One region of the Mesobacillus subterraneus genome, then DNA from elsewhere that is predicted to be linked to it. Evidence: riboswitches for the same ligand, from Rfam matches in the RefSeq annotation. Region 1 holds a riboswitch; each other region holds the start of a gene.

Region 1 (6,034 bases):
TAAAGTAATGGATGCCGAAATATCGGGGAAATTAAACACGGAATGTTGGTGCTTTTCAGCCCTATTATGTTACTATCCGATTAGAGGGTTTCATTAATGGGATACTAGCAAAGGGTGGTGAAAAATATGGCAAAGACGTTTTATTGGTACCCTAAATGCGGTACATGCAGGAACGCCAAAAAATGGTTGGACCAGCATGAAGTGGACTATAATGCAATACATATTGTCGAAACTCCGCCTTCCCAATCCCAGCTTAAAGAAATGCTGGACAAAAGTGGCATCGATATTAAGAAATTTTTCAATACGAGCTGCCAGAAGTATAGGGAACTGGGGATGAAAGACAAAATCAAGACTGCATCAGAAAGTGAGCTGCTGGAACTGCTTGCATCTGATGGCATGCTCATCAAACGCCCGCTGATGACAGACGGGGAAAAAGTAACTGTAGGTTTCAAAGAGGAAGAATTCAAAAATGCCTGGCTGTAATTTTGGTCCCATCGATATTAATCGATAGAGATATACAATTGGAGGGATAGTCAATGAATGCACCGAAAGAGTTGCGTTATTCTGAAGAACACGAATGGGTAAAAGTTGAAGGAGAAAAGGTTCGCATCGGAATCACGGATTTCGCTCAATCCGAACTTGGAGACATCGTTTTCGTCGAACTGCCAGAAGTAGGCGACAAAATCACTGTTGACCAGCCATTCGGAAGTGTAGAATCCGTTAAAACAGTATCCGAGCTTTATGCTCCAGTAAGCGGCAAGGTAGTGGAAATCAACGAAGAGTTAAATGACAGCCCTGAATTTGTTAATGAATCTCCATACGAAAAAGCATGGATGGTTACTGTTGAACTATCTGACAACAGTGAAGTAGAAAAGCTTATGACAGCTGAACAATATGAAGAGATGATCAAAGAATAAATTTTACTGACGCCTTGATGTTCAAGGCGTTTTCTAATTCCCCCAGCATAAACTCCTTTTTTTACTTCTTCTTTTTACCATCAATTCATTCTCTGAATTCGGACAAGCTAAAAGTAATCAACTATCGAAAAAGGGTGAAAATCATGACTTTGAACAAACAAAAACTCGATATAACAGACAGAGTGACAGGAAAGCTTGAAAACGGACAGATACGGCTTTACCTAGAAAACGAACACATTGGATCCATAGAACTGCCAGGAGGAATGCAGATGAAATTGGAGCATCACTTTGAGGCTGAACAGAATAAGATTTACCAGCATGTATCAGTGCCGGATCAATCAGAACCTCGGTATACTGATTGTGATGAAGGTGGCTGGTGTTAAGGAAATCCAAACAGCGGCCAACCATGCCGCTGTTTTTTCTATGCATCAACATATATATATCAGCAGCGTTCCTTTAAGCAGGCTAGTCTAATTTTTTGCAATCTCCTCTAAAAACAGTGACAATAGAAATATGAACATAACAGCACAAATTCAATACTCATGTTTATAATACTGTAAGGTAGTTATCTCTGGTGCATAGGTGGTTATGACGATGGACGAAAATCACAAGGTGATCATAGTGGAGGGCTCGTCAGACAAAAAGAAAGTTCAAGCTGTGCTAAATGAACCGGTTGAAATTATTTGTACAAATGGGACGATTGGTGTCTCGAAGCTCGACGAACTAATTGACTCCCTTTTTGATAAAGATGTTTATATTTTGGTGGACGCGGATGCGTCAGGGGAAAAGCTCCGGAAGCAATTCAAGAGAGAGTTTCCAGAAGCGCACCATTTATATATCGACAGAATGTACAGGGAAGTGGCTACGGCACCCGAAAATCATCTTGCTACAGTTTTAATCGGAGCAAATATCGATGTTCATGCAGAGTATTTAGAAAAAGGATGACGGTAGATGGAAGAATGGACTAAGGGAGAGATGGAAAACTTCCTGGAGGAAGACCGAACAGGTTACCTATACTTTTACACGCCAATGTGCGGAACTTGTCAGGTGGCAAGTAAGATGCTAACTGTAATAGAGCAGCTATTACCTGATGTACCCTCAGGGAAAACTGACTTAAATTACTTGCCTGAAATGGCGGAACGATTTGGAATTGAGAGTGTTCCATGTCTGATTGTATTAAAAAACGGAGAGGTGCAGGAGAAAATCTATGCTTTTCAGTCTGTTCCTTATCTTTTCGAAAAACTAAAAGAGTTAAAAGTGTAATTAAGCGGCTTAGCCGTTTTTTTTTGTATTTAATTCGTTTAGTCATTACAAAAATTTTTTACTTAGCTGAATTAACCTTAAAACATTTACATATCGTTCCAAAAATATTATATTTAGGTTATCGAAATAATTGAGGAGCGAAATAAAATGGCTCTATATCAAGAATGGTCTTCCCACATAAGAAGCTATAACCGAAACGTGAAACTTACATTTTTAGCAAATATCCTGACCCAGGTTGACCTTGGGATCTTCATGGTCATATATAACTTTTACATACGCGAGCTGGGTCTCAATGAATTGGTTAACGGAAAAGTGATTTCGATGACTTCGCTTGCGACAGCTCTAATCCTTATTCCCGCAGGAATATTAAGCGACAAAGCTGGCAGGAAAAAGTTGATGTTGTATGGTGCATTATCGACAGGCTTAATCTTATTTGCCCGCAGCATGGTCGAAACCCAGGCACTGTTGGTTTTGTTCGCATTTGGAACAGGACTGGCGTCAGCTTTCATTCAAGTTTCGATTATTCCGTGGCTTGCGGAAAATTCCAAGCCTGAACAGAGAGTACACCTATTCAGTATACATTTCGCTGCGATGACTGCTGCTAACGTGGTGGGCAGTCTTTTAGGGGGAATTCTTACTGACTTATTTTCAATGGTCATTCCTGAATTGAAGAGTATAAGGTACACGTTGATCATTGGTTCAGGTTTGTTTTTAGCTGCTTTGATTCCAATTTTGAGGTTGAATGAAAATCGACCAGCTCGCATATCGGCTGGCGATACAAAAGAAAAAACTAAAGGTATTCCCCACAAAGCAAGCTTCAAAATCATTCTGCTGTTTGCAGTTGCGCAATTGATGATTGGTTTTGGAGCTGGATTGGTCATTCCGTATTTAAACCTATATTTTGCAGATCGGTTCATGGCTTCCAATTCATTGATTGGCTTGGTCATTTCATTAGGACAGGGAGCCACAGCTGTTGCGATGATCATCGGTCCATTGGTCGTTCGCAGACTTGGTGAAGTTAGAGCGGTAGTTGTATTGCAGATGCTGTCCCTGCCATTTTTGCTGCTGACAGCGTACACACAGAACTTTTGGCTTGCTGCTCTAGGATTTTTATTTCGTCAGGCACTTATGAACGCAGGTAATCCTATCCAGATGTCGCTAATGATGTCGAAGGTTGATGATTCCATGAAGGGTTTAGCCAACTCTGTGAATCAAATGGTGTTTAACCTCGGATGGGCGGTTATGGGGCCGGTATCGACTGGAATCGTCTTGAAATACGGTTCGTATTGGGGATATGCGACTGTGTTTACGATTACTGCAGGTTTGTATTTAGTAGGTTCCACTTATTTCTTTTTGGTTTTCAAAACGATGGATAAGCCAAAATCCGGCATGATGAAGACAAAACCAGCTTGATTACTGTATTTCTTTGGATATATTTCTCGGGAAATGAAAGACGATGCCGAAATAACAAACGGTATTGTCTTTTTTTTACGTTAATCATATTGTAAATTTAATTATGTATTTGTCGAAGGATTCAAACAGGTTTTTCCCCGAGTACAAGGAATATGTAATATAAGGGAGCTGATCGGAATGCGAGAACAAATTGAAAGGTTTGTGGCTGAAATTCCAAAGAAGGAACATATTCTGCAGTTAGTAAATAAACTGGACCTGATCATAAAAATAGAAGCAAAGAGTGGTATATTTTACTTGTCTTTCAAGGATGGCAAGGTGGTTTGCCATGAAACTTGTATTCATAACGGATACACTGCAACAATTTCGGGTACGGATGCATTATTGGATCAATTATTTGAGGGAGACCTTAAACTGCTGCATGGGGTGAAATATAATCATTTAACAATTGATTGTACATTTCGTGACCTATTGGTACTGGAATCGATATTTTATCTTGCAAGACCACTTCCTGTGTAAATTTTTATCTGAATAGTCAAAATATATTGACTGCTATCTTGCGGCGTGATATTATCACTTTAACGCAGTAAAAACGAATTGAATATACTTATCCAGAGAGGTGGAGGGACTGGCCCTTTGAAGCCCGGCAACCGGTTATGAAAACACGGTGCTAATTCCAGCAGAGTTACTTGCTCTGTAAAGATAAGGAGAGATGATAAATGACCCTCTTCTTATGAAGAGGGTTTTTTGTATCAGTTTTTCCAGAAAAATTATGTAGATTGGAGAGATGGAGATGGCTAATGAGCAAAAAAATTACAGAATTGAAACGCTAGGGGTACATGGAGGTCAGTCACCAGACCCAGTGACCGGAGCAAGGGCAGTTCCGATTTATTCGAGCAATGCGTTCCAATTTGAAAACACGGAACATGCAGCAGATTTATTCGCGCTTAAAGAACCGGGCTACATTTACTCACGGCTACATAATCCGACTGTTACTGCTCTGGAAGAAAAAGTAGCTCTGCTTGAGGGAGGTATTGGGGCTCTTGCATTATCAAGCGGGATGTCTGCCATCACGATGGCAATCTTGAACATTGCACATGCGGGTGATGAGATTGTCGCTGCTTCCAATCTATATGGAGGCACTTATAATCTATTTGCTGTAACCCTGCCGAAGTATGGAATAAAAGTTCACCTAGTCGATTCAACGGATCCTGCCAATTTTAGAAAAGCGATCACTCCGAAAACAAAAGCAGTCTATGCAGAAACAATCGGTAATCCAAGTCTCAGGGTCCTGGATATTGAAGCTGTCGCTGAAGTTGCCCATGATGCAGGTGTTCCGCTGATTATCGATAATACATTTGCGACACCATATCTTTGCCGGCCAATTGAACATGGCGCAGATATCGTCGTCCACTCGGCAACCAAATGGCTATTGGGAAATGGCACTGTCATGGGCGGGGTCATTGTGGATGGAGGAAAGTTCGATTGGAAGTCACCTAAATTCCCAGGATTCAATGAACCGGACTCCAGCTACCATAACCTTGTGTATAGTGATGCAATTGGAGCTGCCGCATTTATTGTAAAAGCAAGAGTACAGCTTTTGCGGGACCTTGGACCAGCAATTAGTCCACAGAGTGCATTCCAATTCAATCTAGGAATAGAAACTTTACATGTTCGCATGAAGGAGCATGTTGAGAATACACGTAAAATCGTAGATTATCTTGAATCCCATCCTGCTGTTACTTGGATCAGATATCCAGGCTATGAATCACACCCTGATAAAAAGCTCGCGGCTCGCTATCTTCCTAAGGGAGCCGGTGCAGTTGTCATTTTTGGGATTGAAGGTGGTAGGGAAGCGGGAGCAAAGCTTATTAACTCATTAGAATTATGGTCCCACGTCGCGAATGTCGGCGATGCAAAAAGCTTGATCATCCATCCTGCAAGCACCACACATCAGCAGCTGGATTCAGAAGGTCTTAAAGCAGCCGGAGTTCCGGAAGATTTAATTCGCCTTTCAGTCGGAATTGAAAACGTCGAGGATATCATTGAAGATCTGGAGCAGGCAATCGAAAAAGCGACCGGAGTACCAGGAATTCCAGCCAAGGCTTAATATCCATAAGGTTCCAATTGGTATTCGGAAATAATTTTGTTGACACCCTTTTTTACTCCGTGCTACAATCACACTCGTAACTTAAAACACATTAGATAATTTAATAGCGTGCTCTTATCAAGAGAGGTGGAGGGATGTGCCCTATGAAACCCGGCAACCGTCAGTAAGCATTGCTTGCTGAAATGGTGCCAATTCACACAAAGCGGATCGCTTTGGCAGATGAGAGAAAGGAATCCACTATGACTATGCCTTTCTGCTCACTTGCAGGAAGGCTTTTATTTTGCCCTTTTTGAAAAAAGCTTAATAAGCTATAGCTGAAAAGCTTGTTCAATAA
Region 2 (6,034 bases), 1.6 Mb from region 1:
AGCGATGATGTAGCGCATTAATCTTACTGACGTGTCCAAAGTTGTTGCGGCAAAGCTGACAACAATAATTGAAACAATCGTCCTTGCAATGTCAGCTGGAATCCAGATCCCGGTCGCAAGCTGGGCGGCGCCATTGATGAAGTTGCCAAGACCGCCTGCGCTTGCAGCAGCAAAACTAGAATATGCAGCAGTGAAATCGGCTTTTGTCGCAAACACAGTAACAACAGCAATAATGGCAATAAGGGCAAGGACACCTTCTCCAACTGCACCAAGATAACCGACAAAGCGGGCATCCGTTTCTTTTTCCAACTGTTTAGAGGATGTTCCTGAAGAAACAAGTCCATGGAATCCAGAAATGGCACCACAGGCAATTGTAATGAATAAGAGCGGGAACCAGGAAACGTCCGTGGCTGCACCGTTCATTGCTGGTGCTGTAACCTTAGGCTGAAGGAAAATCAATCCTGCATACAAAATGAACAAGCCTACAACCAATTGATGTGAATTAATATAATCGCGTGGCTGTAGAAGCTTCCAGACAGGCAGAGTCGAGGCAATGTAAACATAAACCATCAACACGAGAATCCAGACCAAGAATGCCATGGATACACCACTTAGTCCAAACATGACGGTATTCTCCGCACCGCCAAAGTAGTTAACTAGATCGATTTGCAATGCCGGAACACGGCTGGCAAGAATGGCTGCCCCATACATGACGGCCAGTGCGATCAAGGAAGGCAGGAGCATTCCCTTCTTCTTTTTATAAACAGCATAACCAATCCAAATTGCAAGTGGTATCTGTAGGAATACGGATAGAACACTCGCGGGGAATTTTACAAACAAGTTGGCAATGACCCATGCAAAAACGGCGTTAACCATCAACACAAGGATTAAAATAATGAATAAGAACATGATTTTTGCACGTTTTCCAATCAGCTTGTTTGTGATTGTACCGACTGACTGTCCTTTATTTCTGACTGAAAGGACTAGAGTTCCGAAGTCATGGACACCTGCTGCGAATACTGTACCCAATGTCACCCATAGGAATGCAGGAAGCCATCCCCAATACACGGCAATCGCTGGCCCAACAATTGGAGCTGCCCCGGCTACAGACGTAAAGTGGTGTCCCCAAAGGATCATCTTCTTTGTTGGGACAAAGTCAACCCCGTCCGAATATTGGTGTGCCGGTGTCACGTAATTCGGATCGAGGCGGTAAATCTTTTCAGCTACCCACTTTGAATAGAAGCGGTAGCCGATTGTAAAGACGATCATTCCGATCACGGCTAACCATAAAGAGTTCATTTTTTTACCTCCTTTTTTATGAGTTGGTACTACAACTTAATAATAAGAAGATGTTACTTAATTAGTCAATAAATTCTGACTACATTACAATGAAGTTTATGATAGCGCCCTTCTTTAGCTAAAAAATTTTCCCAACATACAAATTCGACATTTTGCGACTTAGTTGTTGAAATGTTCAGATTATTAGAGTATAAATATGATAATCTACTAATGATTATTAGCTAGAATTTGATTTTAGGAGGAGTTTATTTGAAAAAGAAAGTAGTTTCCTTGAGTCTAACGGCAAGTTTAGCATTAAGTGGATTGGTTGCGGCAACAGGCTTTGCGGCTCCAATGGATTCATCTTCAAAAAAATTCACTAAAAGCCATGGCGCTCCTGAATTTGTTGCAGGGAAGCTGACGAATCCATCTCAAAAAGCAGCAAAGGAAGTTGTTCTTGGATACTTAAAAACATCAAAGGGTAAATACAACCTTGGAACAAATGATAGTTTCGTCGTTAAATCACAGGAAGCAGATCAGCTTGGTGGAGATGTAGTCCGACTGCAACAAGTATATAACGGTGTCCCTGTCTGGGGAGCAACACAGGCTGCAAGAGTGGACGAAACAGGAGTTCTTAAAGTCTTCAACGGAACAGTCAGCAAAGGACTCGATAACAAAATCCTAAAGGCATCAAATAAAAAATCCCAAAGAGACGCTATCTCAATTGCTGAAGTGGACTTAGGATTGAAACCTGATTATGAAGTAGCCCCTTCTGCTGAATTGGTTGTTTATCCTGGTGAGGACCAAGCAGTGTACGCATACCATGTCACTTTGAATTTCCTTAGTCCTGAACCTGGGAATTACCAGTACTTTGTCAACGCTGCAACTGGGGAAATCATCAATAAATACAATGCTCTTCACACTGCCGGTAAAAATAATCCTTCAGTGAGTGGAACGAACACTGTAGGTTCTGGTGTCGGAGTCCTGGGTGACACGAAATCATTGAACACTCTCCTTTCCAATGGTTCATATTATTTGCAGGACAATACTCGCGGAAATGGTGTCTTCACTTATGATGCAAAAAATAGGCAGAGAACCCCTGGTTCCCTATGGTTGGACGCCGATAATAACCTGAATGCAGCTTATGACGGTGCAGCTGTAGATGCCCACTATGCAGGCCTAACTTATGATTACTATAAGAATACTTTTGGCCGCAATTCATATGACAACAAAGGCGCAGCGTTGAAATCTACTGTGCATTACGGCAGAAGCTATAACAATGCGTTCTGGAATGGCCAGCAAATGGTGTATGGTGATGGAGATGGCACGACCTTCATCCCGCTTTCCGGTGCGCTTGATGTTGTGGCGCATGAACTGACTCACGCAGTGACGGATTTCAGCTCTGACCTTGTTTATCAGTACGAATCTGGTGCTCTGAACGAAGCGATTTCCGATATCTTCGGCACGCTTGCTGAATTCCATGATAATAATAACCCTGACTTTGAAATCGGCGAAGACATCTACACACCAAACAAAGCAGGTGACGCCCTTCGTTCGATGAGCGACCCAACAAAATACGGCGACCCAGATCACTACTCTGTACGTTATACTGGCACTTCCGATAATGGCGGTGTCCATATCAACAGCGGCATCATCAATAAAGCTGCATACCTTCTGAGCCAAGGCGGTTCACATTATGGAGTATCGGTCCCAGGCGTAGGAACGAGTAAAATGGGTGCGATTTTCTACCGTGCAAACACAGTTTATTTTACTTCTTCAACAAACTTTAGTCAGGCAAGAGCAGGATTGGTACAAGCAGCTAAAGACCTGTATGGATCCACTTCGGCAGAAGTCAACTCTGTCAATAAAGCATTTGATGCAGTAGGAATAAATTAATAGCTTTATATTTAGCGAGACTGGCTCATTTAAAAACGTGGACCAGTTTTTTTTTGTTAAGCGTACACTTTTTTAAGTGTGGCTAACTGCAGGTAGTTTTCTTAATCAAGCTCCAGCGCCCAGACCCTCGAGACGCTTCGGTCCTGGGAATGAAGCCCCTGTTCCACGAAAAGCTGTCATAAAAACAACAGAATCTTGACTGCTTCACCTACATATCCAGAAAAGCTGTCAAAATAGAATCCCTATGCCAGGCTAAACTTTACACCATAGTTACTTTTCACCTATTTACTTCACCGCTTTAATTTAATGATTGACATTCCGTATTAATAGCTGTACTATTTAGAGAAATTTAATAATTCAATATTATGACATCTTATCCAGAGAAGCTGAGGGTTCTGGACCTGTGAAGCTTCAGCAACCTTCAACCATTTTTGTTGAAAAGGTGCTAATTCCAGCAAGTTTTTAAAACTTGGCAGATAAGAAGAATGGCTATTAACTGTAAAGTCTTCTTCTAAAGAAGGCTTTTTTTGTTTTATTAGGGACCTCACACTGCACTGACTTTTTGGATCATTGTAGATTAAGCCCCTTTTAAGTCGATAATCTCGTCTTTTCCCCTAAAACAAAAACTGCCGTCTGACTACAACCAATAGGAGTGAGCAAATTGGCAGAAATGGATACGAAATTAGCCCAGCTTGGTAACAGAAGTGAAACATCTACAGGAGCGGTCAATCCACCAATCTATTTAACGACCGCCTACCGCCATGAAGAGATTGGACAGTCCAGCGGTTATGATTATGTGCGCACCGGCAACCCGACTCGCGAAATTCTTGAGAACGCGATTGCAGACCTGGAGGAAGGTGACCGCGGCTTTGCCTGCAGCTCAGGAATGGCAGCAATTTGGACAGTTCTCTCCTTATTCGAGCACGGGGATGAATGGATTGTCTCAAAAGATTTATACGGGGGCACTTATCGTCTCCTAGAACAAGGCTTCAGAAAGTGGGGATTAAATAGTACATATGCAGACATGGCGAATTTAAACGAAATCAAATCAGCGATCAATCATAGTACGAAGGCTCTTTTTGTGGAAACCCCGACGAATCCGCTCATGGAACAAGCTAATATTGAAGCAATAGCAAAAATAACAAAAGAACACGGTATTTTATTGATTGTGGATAATACCTTCTATACTCCCCTGCTGCAAAAACCAATCACACTTGGAGCGGATATCGTCATCCACAGTGCCACGAAATATCTTGGCGGGCATAATGATGTCCTTGCTGGTCTGATTGTTGCCAGGGGACAGCAGTTATGTGATTCTCTTTTCCTTCATCAAAATGGCGGCGGTGCGGTATTAAGTCCATTCGATTCCTGGCTGCTTATCCGCGGGATGAAGACTCTGGCATTAAGGATGGAACGACACGAGCAAAATGCCAGGGAACTTGTGGATTATTTACAGGGGCACAATGCAGTGAGAGATGTCCTGTATCCCGGAAGAGGCGGGATGATATCCTTCAGGGTTCACTCCTCTGCCATGGTCAATCCATTTTTAAAAAGTCTTTCCACAATCACTTTTGCTGAAAGTCTCGGCGGTGTCGAAAGTTTCATTACCTACCCTGCAACCCAGACTCACGCCGACATTCCGGCTGAAATACGTGAAAAAACCGGTGTGTGTGACCGACTTCTCCGATTTTCGGTTGGAATCGAGAACATGGAAGATTTGATAGAGGATTTGGAAAAAGCTTTTAAAAAGGCGCTTCAGGAGGCAGAAGTTCTATGACTCAGCGATATACATTCGAAACCCAGTTGCTCCATAACAAGCATAAAGTCGATCCAGCAACTGGCGGAGTCAGCGTACCGATCCAGCATGCCTCCACCTTCCATCAGCAATCTGCAGAACAGTTCGGGAAATATGATTACAGCCGCAGCCTTAACCCGACAAGAGAAGCGCTTGAGGAAATCATCTCCGAACTCGAGGGCGGTGTAAGGGGCTTTGCCTTTTCTTCTGGGATGGCTGCCATCTCAACTGCCTTTTTGCTTCTTTCGCAGGGAGATCACGTGATCGTGACCGAAGATGTTTATGGCGGGACTTATCGGATGGTTACACAGGTATTGAACCGTTTTGGAATTGAGCATACTTTTGTCGATATGACTGATCTTGACGCGGTGGAACAAGCGATGAGGCCAAACACAGCATTGCTTTATGCAGAAACACCTTCTAATCCGCTGCTAAAGGTATCAGATATTCAGGCTATCAGCGATATTGCAAAGAAAAACGGCGCCTATACATTTGTCGACAATACTTTCATGACTCCCTACTTGCAGCGACCGTTGGAACTTGGAGCTGATATTGTCCTTCACAGCGCGACAAAGTTTCTGTCCGGCCACAGTGATACAGTCGCAGGTCTGGCAGTAGTTAAGGATGAAGAACTGGCAAACAGGCTTTATTCCCTGCAGAATTCTTTCGGGGCTGTCCTCGGGGTCCAGGATGCATGGCTTGTTATGAGAGGTATCAAAACCCTGTCAGTCAGAATGAATCAATCTCAGGAAAGCGCAAAGAAAATTGCTAGCTTTTTAAAAGATCAGCCTTTAATCAAGAATGTCTTTTACCCTGACCTTGCAGATCATCCGCAGTCAGAGCTTCAGATACAGCAGGCATACGGGCCCGGTGCGGTTCTTTCCTTTGAAATTGAAAATGCTGAGGTTTTATCCAGATTTATAGAACAAGTGAAACTGCCTGTTTTTGCAGTCAGCCTCGGAGCGGTAGAATCCATCCTTTCCTACCCTGCAAAAATGTCACATGCAGCAATGCCACCGGAAGAACGGCAGAAACGCGGAATCGGCGATGGCCTCCTTCGTTTAT
Region 3 (6,034 bases), 120 kb from region 1:
TGATTCTGTATCACAATTGGATAACATCACCTCCATTACTTTTAAAGAAGAACAAGGCAGTTTCCTCGCGGGTGCCTTGGCTGGAATGGCGTCAAAATCAAATGTCGTTGGATTTGTAGGCGGAGCGGATGTTCCGCTGATCCGCAAGTTTAAAGCTGGATTTGAACAGGGAGTAAAGGCTGTGAATCCGGAAGCAGTGGTCAAAATTGCATACGCAAATGATTTTGGCAACGCAGAGCTTGGAGGAAAGATTGCTTCAGGAATGATTGAGGAAGGTGCGGATGTTCTATATGCTGCGGCAGGTTTTACGGGTGTCGGTGTATTGAAGGAAGCACAATCCAAGAAAAAGTTTGCTATTGGTGTGGATAGTGACCAGTACTTTTTTGCCGAAAAAGCCATCATTACCTCGATGCTGAAAAATGTCGATGTCGCGCTTTATGAAACAGTCAAGGAGTTTCAGACGGAAAGTAAGCTTAAAGCAAAGCAAATCGAATTAGGCATAAATGAAAAAGGTGTCGGGCTTGCGCCTATCAGGGTGATCAAGCTGACGCCAGAACAGGAAAAAAGCTTAAAAGACCTGGAAGCTAAACTATCAAGAAATGAGCTTTCAATACAGCTAGATTAACAAGGTGCAACTGGGGGAGCCGACATGACAATAAAAAAGAAATTACTACTTAACTTATTACTTGCGATTGGGTTATCGATTGTGATGATCTCATTCATTATCTACAGGATGCTGATGGTCCAGGCATCCAACCAGGATTACGTACAGGTCCTGCTGACAGTGCAGAATCTTCAGTCCGAAACATCTGCTGCGAAGCAATCCCTGAGCAATTTTTCGTTCAACCCTACCGAAGGGAACAGGCAGGATGCTTTGACAAAAATGGAGAATACTTCCCAAATTTTCACGAACGCCAAAGGTTTGATTCAACAGGATGATAGCAAAAATGTTTTAAACAAGGCTTTTGAAAAGTTCACTGCCTTGGAAAGTGAAGCTAAAAAAGCACTTGATGAGAATAATAGTGCGGAAGTGAAGCGCCAGTCCCTGCGCATTGAAGGAATCCTGAATGATCTTCACCTGTTGAATATACAGGTCAATGATTATTACGATTTGATGCAAGAGGACCTGGATAATCAGATCCAATTCATTATATTGTCGGCAATCATAGGCAGCATTCTGCTTGTGTTAGTTGCCGGAGGAATCGGAATCAGGCTGACTAGTTCGATCACCAAGCCATTGAAGCAGATTGCTATAAATGCACAGGAAATCGCCAAAGGAAACTTGATGATTAAAAAAATTTCTTATAAACATAATGATGAACTGGGAACTTTGAATGAGTCGTTTGATCTGATGGCTGCACAATTGACAACCTTGCTGCAAAAGGTGAATATGGCGAGCAAGGAAGTAGAGCATTTTGCAGAAGGAATTGAGCAGGAAAATATCGCATTGACCGAAATCTCCAATCAAGTCGCTGTCTCAACGGATGAGCTGTCTGCAGGGGCACAAACCGTTTCAGAAGATTTGCAGCAATCAGTCGAACTGATAGAAGATATGGATAAAGAAATTATGCTTAACCTGGACCATACCCAGGAATCGTCTTCTTACAGCTTGGAAGCTGTGCAAGCAATTGGCGAAGGAAGAAGGGCTATCGAAGGACAAAAAGCCTTGATTTCGGAAAACAAGGACGCCTCCCATTCGATCCAGTCGGCAACAGACCAATTTGTAGGCTATGCAGCAAAAATTGAAGATATGACCGCCTCCGTTTCGGCAATCGCTGCTCAAACGAATTTGCTCGCTTTAAACGCTGCGATCGAAGCAGCAAGGGCAGGTGAGGCAGGAAAAGGTTTCGCGGTAGTCGCCGCAGAGGTCAGAAAGCTGGCGGAAGAATCCAACACTGCCACAACACAAATCTTCGACATGGTCAACCAGTTGAAAAGCGGTCTCGCTGAGATTGGGGAGGCAGTGAAAAGAGGCGTTACCATCGCAGACTGGCAGATGGAGTCAATGAATGTAACGATGAGTGCATTTGGAAATATCGAGTCAAAGGTAACCGGCATTTCTGAAAAAATCACCCAGCTTGTCGAAGGTATGGAGGCATCTAAAGAACTGGGTGCCAGGGTCCTTCATAATGTCGAATCCATCAGTGCGGTCGTCGAAGAAACAGCAGCAGGAAGCGAAGAAATCTCTGCTTCCACCACTGAACAATTATCGGCGTTTGACAACCTATCGAAAAAGGTTACTGACTTGAGAAAGCTGACAAATGAGTTGAATGATTCTGTTTCTGTTTTTAAGTTTAATAGATAATTTAGAGAGTATCATAGCCTTAGGGCTATGGTACTTTTTTTATCCGACGTGCTGGTTACTCAATCAGAGGAAGTGTTTTTACCTGCAAAAATGCGACTTGGTCGAATTAATTGGGTATGTGGTCGAATTATTTGAAAAAGTGGTCGAATTAATTCAAAATGTGGTCGGAATATGTGTAAATGTGGTCGAATTAATTACAAATGTGGTCAAAATAACTTAAAATGTGGTCGGGAAAATTAAAAATTCGCCAATAAGTCAAGGGACGAGGAGAATTTTCACTGATCTGAACCTTTTAAAGGGGAAGATGTAAATTAGTGTGGCAATCGACCTGCAAATTAATATGAATTTGACATGCAGTATCGAATATAGGAGTCTATAATAAAATTAAAGCAATAAGATTTATAGAAAGAGACCGCTTTAGGCACCAATAACCAAAGAGAAGGTGAAGTTTTGAAACAACGAGATTTATTCTTAGCGTTTTTTCGCGTGGGAATCCTTGGCTATGGAGGCGGCCCGTCTTCGATTCCGCTTGTACATAAGGAAGTGGTAGAAAAATATAAATGGATGGACTCTGATGAGTTCGGTGATGTCCTTGCTTTGGGAAATGCACTGCCAGGCCCGATTGCTACGAAAATGGCTGGCTATATAGGCTATCGAGTAGGGGGATATCTTGGCATGATCAATGCTCTGGCAGCAACGATGATCCCGGCGATTATCCTGATGATCCTCCTCTTGACCGGCCTGAACTCATACAAAGATGAGCCATGGGTGAAAGGTATGGCGGAGGCTGTTGTTCCAGTTGTTGCAGTCATGCTTGCTGTCCTTACATGGGATTTTATCAAGAAGTCAGGTAAATCAAAGCTTGGATGGGTCTGGACAGCTGTGGCGCTAATAGGCAGTCTGGTTCTTCTTCAATTCTTCAATCTGCATCCCGCTATTTTGATTTTTGTCTTGCTGCTCGGTGCCTTGCTGAAAAAAGACCCTGCTCCAGTTGAAAACAAACAAACAGGAGGGGAGCAGCAATGATTTACTTTCATATATTTTTGGACTTTTTCATTCCCGGGATTTTAGGATATGGAGGTGGACCTGCCTCCATACCGTTAATTGAAAATGAAGTTGTTGACCGCTATGAATGGATGTCTGTCAACGAATTCAGTGAAGTGCTGGCAATGGGCAACGCCCTGCCAGGCCCGATTGCAACTAAGATGGCTGGGTATATTGGATATGCAGAAGGCGGAATCCTCGGTGCTATCGTTGGGGTATTTGCCACGGTCGCACCATCCTTAATCCTAATGATCAGCCTGCTCGGACTTTTAATGAAGTTCAAAGATTCCCCGCGTGTCAAAAGGCTGACAATCGTCGTCCGCCCTGTCATTGCCGTCCTTTTAGGAGTCATGACCTATGATTTCTTTTTCTCTTCCTATGAGGGGGTCGGTCTAATGCAGACCATTCTGATTGGCGGAATCAGCTTCATCCTGATGGAAAAATTGAAAGTCCACCCTGCATATGTCATCGCAGGTTCCCTTGTTTACGGCGCCCTTGTTTTATCGTGAACAAGGGTTTTTCTTTTTTTAAAAACATTTCCTTACTCCGACAATCATGTAAGCGGTGTCATTAAAAAACGCTGAAAAAACTATATTGACAAATATATCAGATAGTTTTAATATTTCAATTATCGAAATTAATTGAATAAGTTACTTATCAAGAGAGACTGAGGGATTAGGCCCTGTGACGTCCGGCAACCTCCTTTTTAGGAAAGGTGCCACTTCCTGCAGAATGAGTTCATTCTGAAAGATAAGTCGTATAGATGTTTACGATGCCTCTTTCTTTGAATGAAAGAGGCATTTTTATTTTTAGCTCTGTTTGTTGATTTCCGTTCCAGGCGCTTCGCTTCCCGAGGGCAGTGGGGGAGCCTCCTCGGCGCTATATGCGTCTGCGGGGTCTCCCTATGACTTGCTCATGCCGCAGGAGTCTATGCGCCTTCCACTACAATCAACACGGTGTAATAACAAGATTGGGCTTTAACAGAGCCTTATTTTTAAAAAACGGGGGTGCAAACATGATTGAAGTGAAAAGCCTGGTCAAGATATACGAAACGAAAAAAGGGTCAGTTACAGGTGTTGACCATGTTTCATTAAAAGTAGCAAAGGGCGAGATATATGGAATTGTCGGTTATAGCGGTGCCGGGAAAAGTTCTTTGATACGATGCCTGAACCTCCTTGAAAAGCCGACATCAGGAGAGATACATATTGACGGAGTAGAGCTTACTTCTTTGAATAAAAATGACCTTAGAAAGGCGCGCTTGAAAATTGGGATGATCTTTCAGCATTTCCATCTTGTCAGCGCAAAGACAGTTAGTGAAAATATTGCATTTGCGTTGAAAGCAGCCGGCCTTCCGAAAGCAAAAATACAGGATAGAGTGACAGAGCTCCTTGATATGGTTGGTCTTTCGGATAAAAAGGATGTCTATCCGGCACAATTGTCAGGCGGACAGAAACAGCGTGTCGGCATCGCCAGGGCGCTGGCGAACAATCCATCAGTGCTTTTGTGTGATGAAGCTACTTCCGCTCTTGATCCGAGCACGACGAAATCGATTCTATCTCTACTTAAAAAGATTAATAGTGAATTGGGGATCACCATTGTCCTCATCACCCATGAGATGGAAGTCGTCAAGACGATCTGTGACAGGATGGCGGTCATGCAGGATGGGAAAATCATTGAAGAAGGCAATGTTTATGATGTTTTCGCGAATCCCCAGCAGACGCTCACAAAGGACTTCGTCAACTCCATCCTTCAATTCGAATTGCCGGAAAGGTTGCTGGAGGAGCGTCAAGGAAAGCTGATCAAGATTTATTTCCAGGGTGAGATTGCTGAAGAGGGTGTCATTTCAGATGTTTTCCAAACCTTTAAGGTGCGCGGCAATATCCTCCATGGGAAAATCGAATATATTCAGGACATTCCACTGGGGATTTTCATCATGGAGGTCACGGGAGAACAAATGGAGATTGAGCGGGCGATTGCCTACATAGCGGCAAGGACGACAAATCTGGAGGTGATTGGTGATGCTGCTTGATAACCTTATTGAACTATTGCCTGAATTGAACAAAGCATTTTTTGAAACAATCTATATGGTTGGCATCTCCATCCTTGTCGCAATAATTGTCGGCTTGCCTACTGGGGTTCTGCTTTTTGTCACTGATAAAGGACTTTTTCTGGAAAATCAAGTTTTTAAAAATATTGCCAGCTTCATCGTCAATATGATTCGCTCGGTTCCATTCATCATCTTGTTGATCGCTCTCTTGCCACTCGCGAATTTGATTGCGGGTTCGACAATCGGGCCGACAGCCGCATCTGTATCTTTATCGGTCGCGGCAATCCCGTTCTTTGCGAGAATCGTAGAACAAAGCTTTCGGGAAATCGATAAGGGTGTCATCGAAGCTGCTGTTGCGACAGGCGCAACGCCGTGGATGATTATTAAAGATGTCCTTATACCAGAGGCTAAGCCTGGCATCGTTCAGGGTGTGACCATCACGATCATCAGCCTTGTTGCCTATTCGGCAATGGCCGGCATTGTCGGCGGTGGCGGAGTCGGTGACCTCGCGATCCGCTTCGGTTATTACAGATACGACAATACAATCATGATCACGACAGTCATCATCCTGATTTGCCTCGTCCAGCTGATCCAGTTTGGCGGAGACAGAATTGCAAGAGTAGTAGACAAAAGGTAAA

Evidence for each region. Region 1 has a riboswitch for S-adenosylmethionine ahead of LC048_RS01445 (O-acetylhomoserine aminocarboxypropyltransferase/cysteine synthase family protein). Riboswitches for the same ligand answer to the same signal wherever they lie in the genome.
Region 2: another riboswitch for S-adenosylmethionine. It lies ahead of LC048_RS10015 (methionine biosynthesis PLP-dependent protein); the one in region 1 lies ahead of LC048_RS01445 (O-acetylhomoserine aminocarboxypropyltransferase/cysteine synthase family protein).
Region 3: another riboswitch for S-adenosylmethionine. It lies ahead of LC048_RS02145 (methionine ABC transporter ATP-binding protein); the one in region 1 lies ahead of LC048_RS01445 (O-acetylhomoserine aminocarboxypropyltransferase/cysteine synthase family protein).

What each region holds. Positions count from the first base shown of each region.
Region 1 covers NZ_CP129019.1:308,422-314,455, forward strand. Annotated here, with positions in the region: gene LC048_RS01410 (arsenate reductase family protein) at 127-483, shown strand; gene gcvH (glycine cleavage system protein GcvH) at 537-917, shown strand; gene LC048_RS01420 (YusG family protein) at 1,061-1,300, shown strand; gene LC048_RS01425 (toprim domain-containing protein) at 1,506-1,862, shown strand; gene LC048_RS01430 (thioredoxin family protein) at 1,869-2,180, shown strand; gene LC048_RS01435 (MFS transporter) at 2,328-3,593, shown strand; gene LC048_RS01440 (hypothetical protein) at 3,771-4,109, shown strand; SAM riboswitch class I at 4,195-4,299, shown strand; gene LC048_RS01445 (O-acetylhomoserine aminocarboxypropyltransferase/cysteine synthase family protein) at 4,384-5,700, shown strand; SAM riboswitch class I at 5,812-5,926, shown strand.
Region 2 covers NZ_CP129019.1:1,952,621-1,958,654, forward strand. Annotated here, with positions in the region: gene LC048_RS10005 (carbon starvation CstA family protein) at 1-1,299, opposite strand, end outside; gene LC048_RS10010 (M4 family metallopeptidase) at 1,549-3,174, shown strand; SAM riboswitch class I at 3,545-3,657, shown strand; gene LC048_RS10015 (methionine biosynthesis PLP-dependent protein) at 3,836-4,951, shown strand; gene metC (cystathionine beta-lyase) at 4,948-6,034, shown strand, end outside.
Region 3 covers NZ_CP129019.1:432,919-438,952, forward strand. Annotated here, with positions in the region: gene LC048_RS02125 (BMP family lipoprotein) at 1-625, shown strand, start outside; gene LC048_RS02130 (methyl-accepting chemotaxis protein) at 650-2,305, shown strand; gene LC048_RS02135 (chromate transporter) at 2,756-3,331, shown strand; gene LC048_RS02140 (chromate transporter) at 3,328-3,858, shown strand; SAM riboswitch class I at 4,001-4,106, shown strand; gene LC048_RS02145 (methionine ABC transporter ATP-binding protein) at 4,365-5,378, shown strand; gene LC048_RS02150 (methionine ABC transporter permease) at 5,368-6,033, shown strand.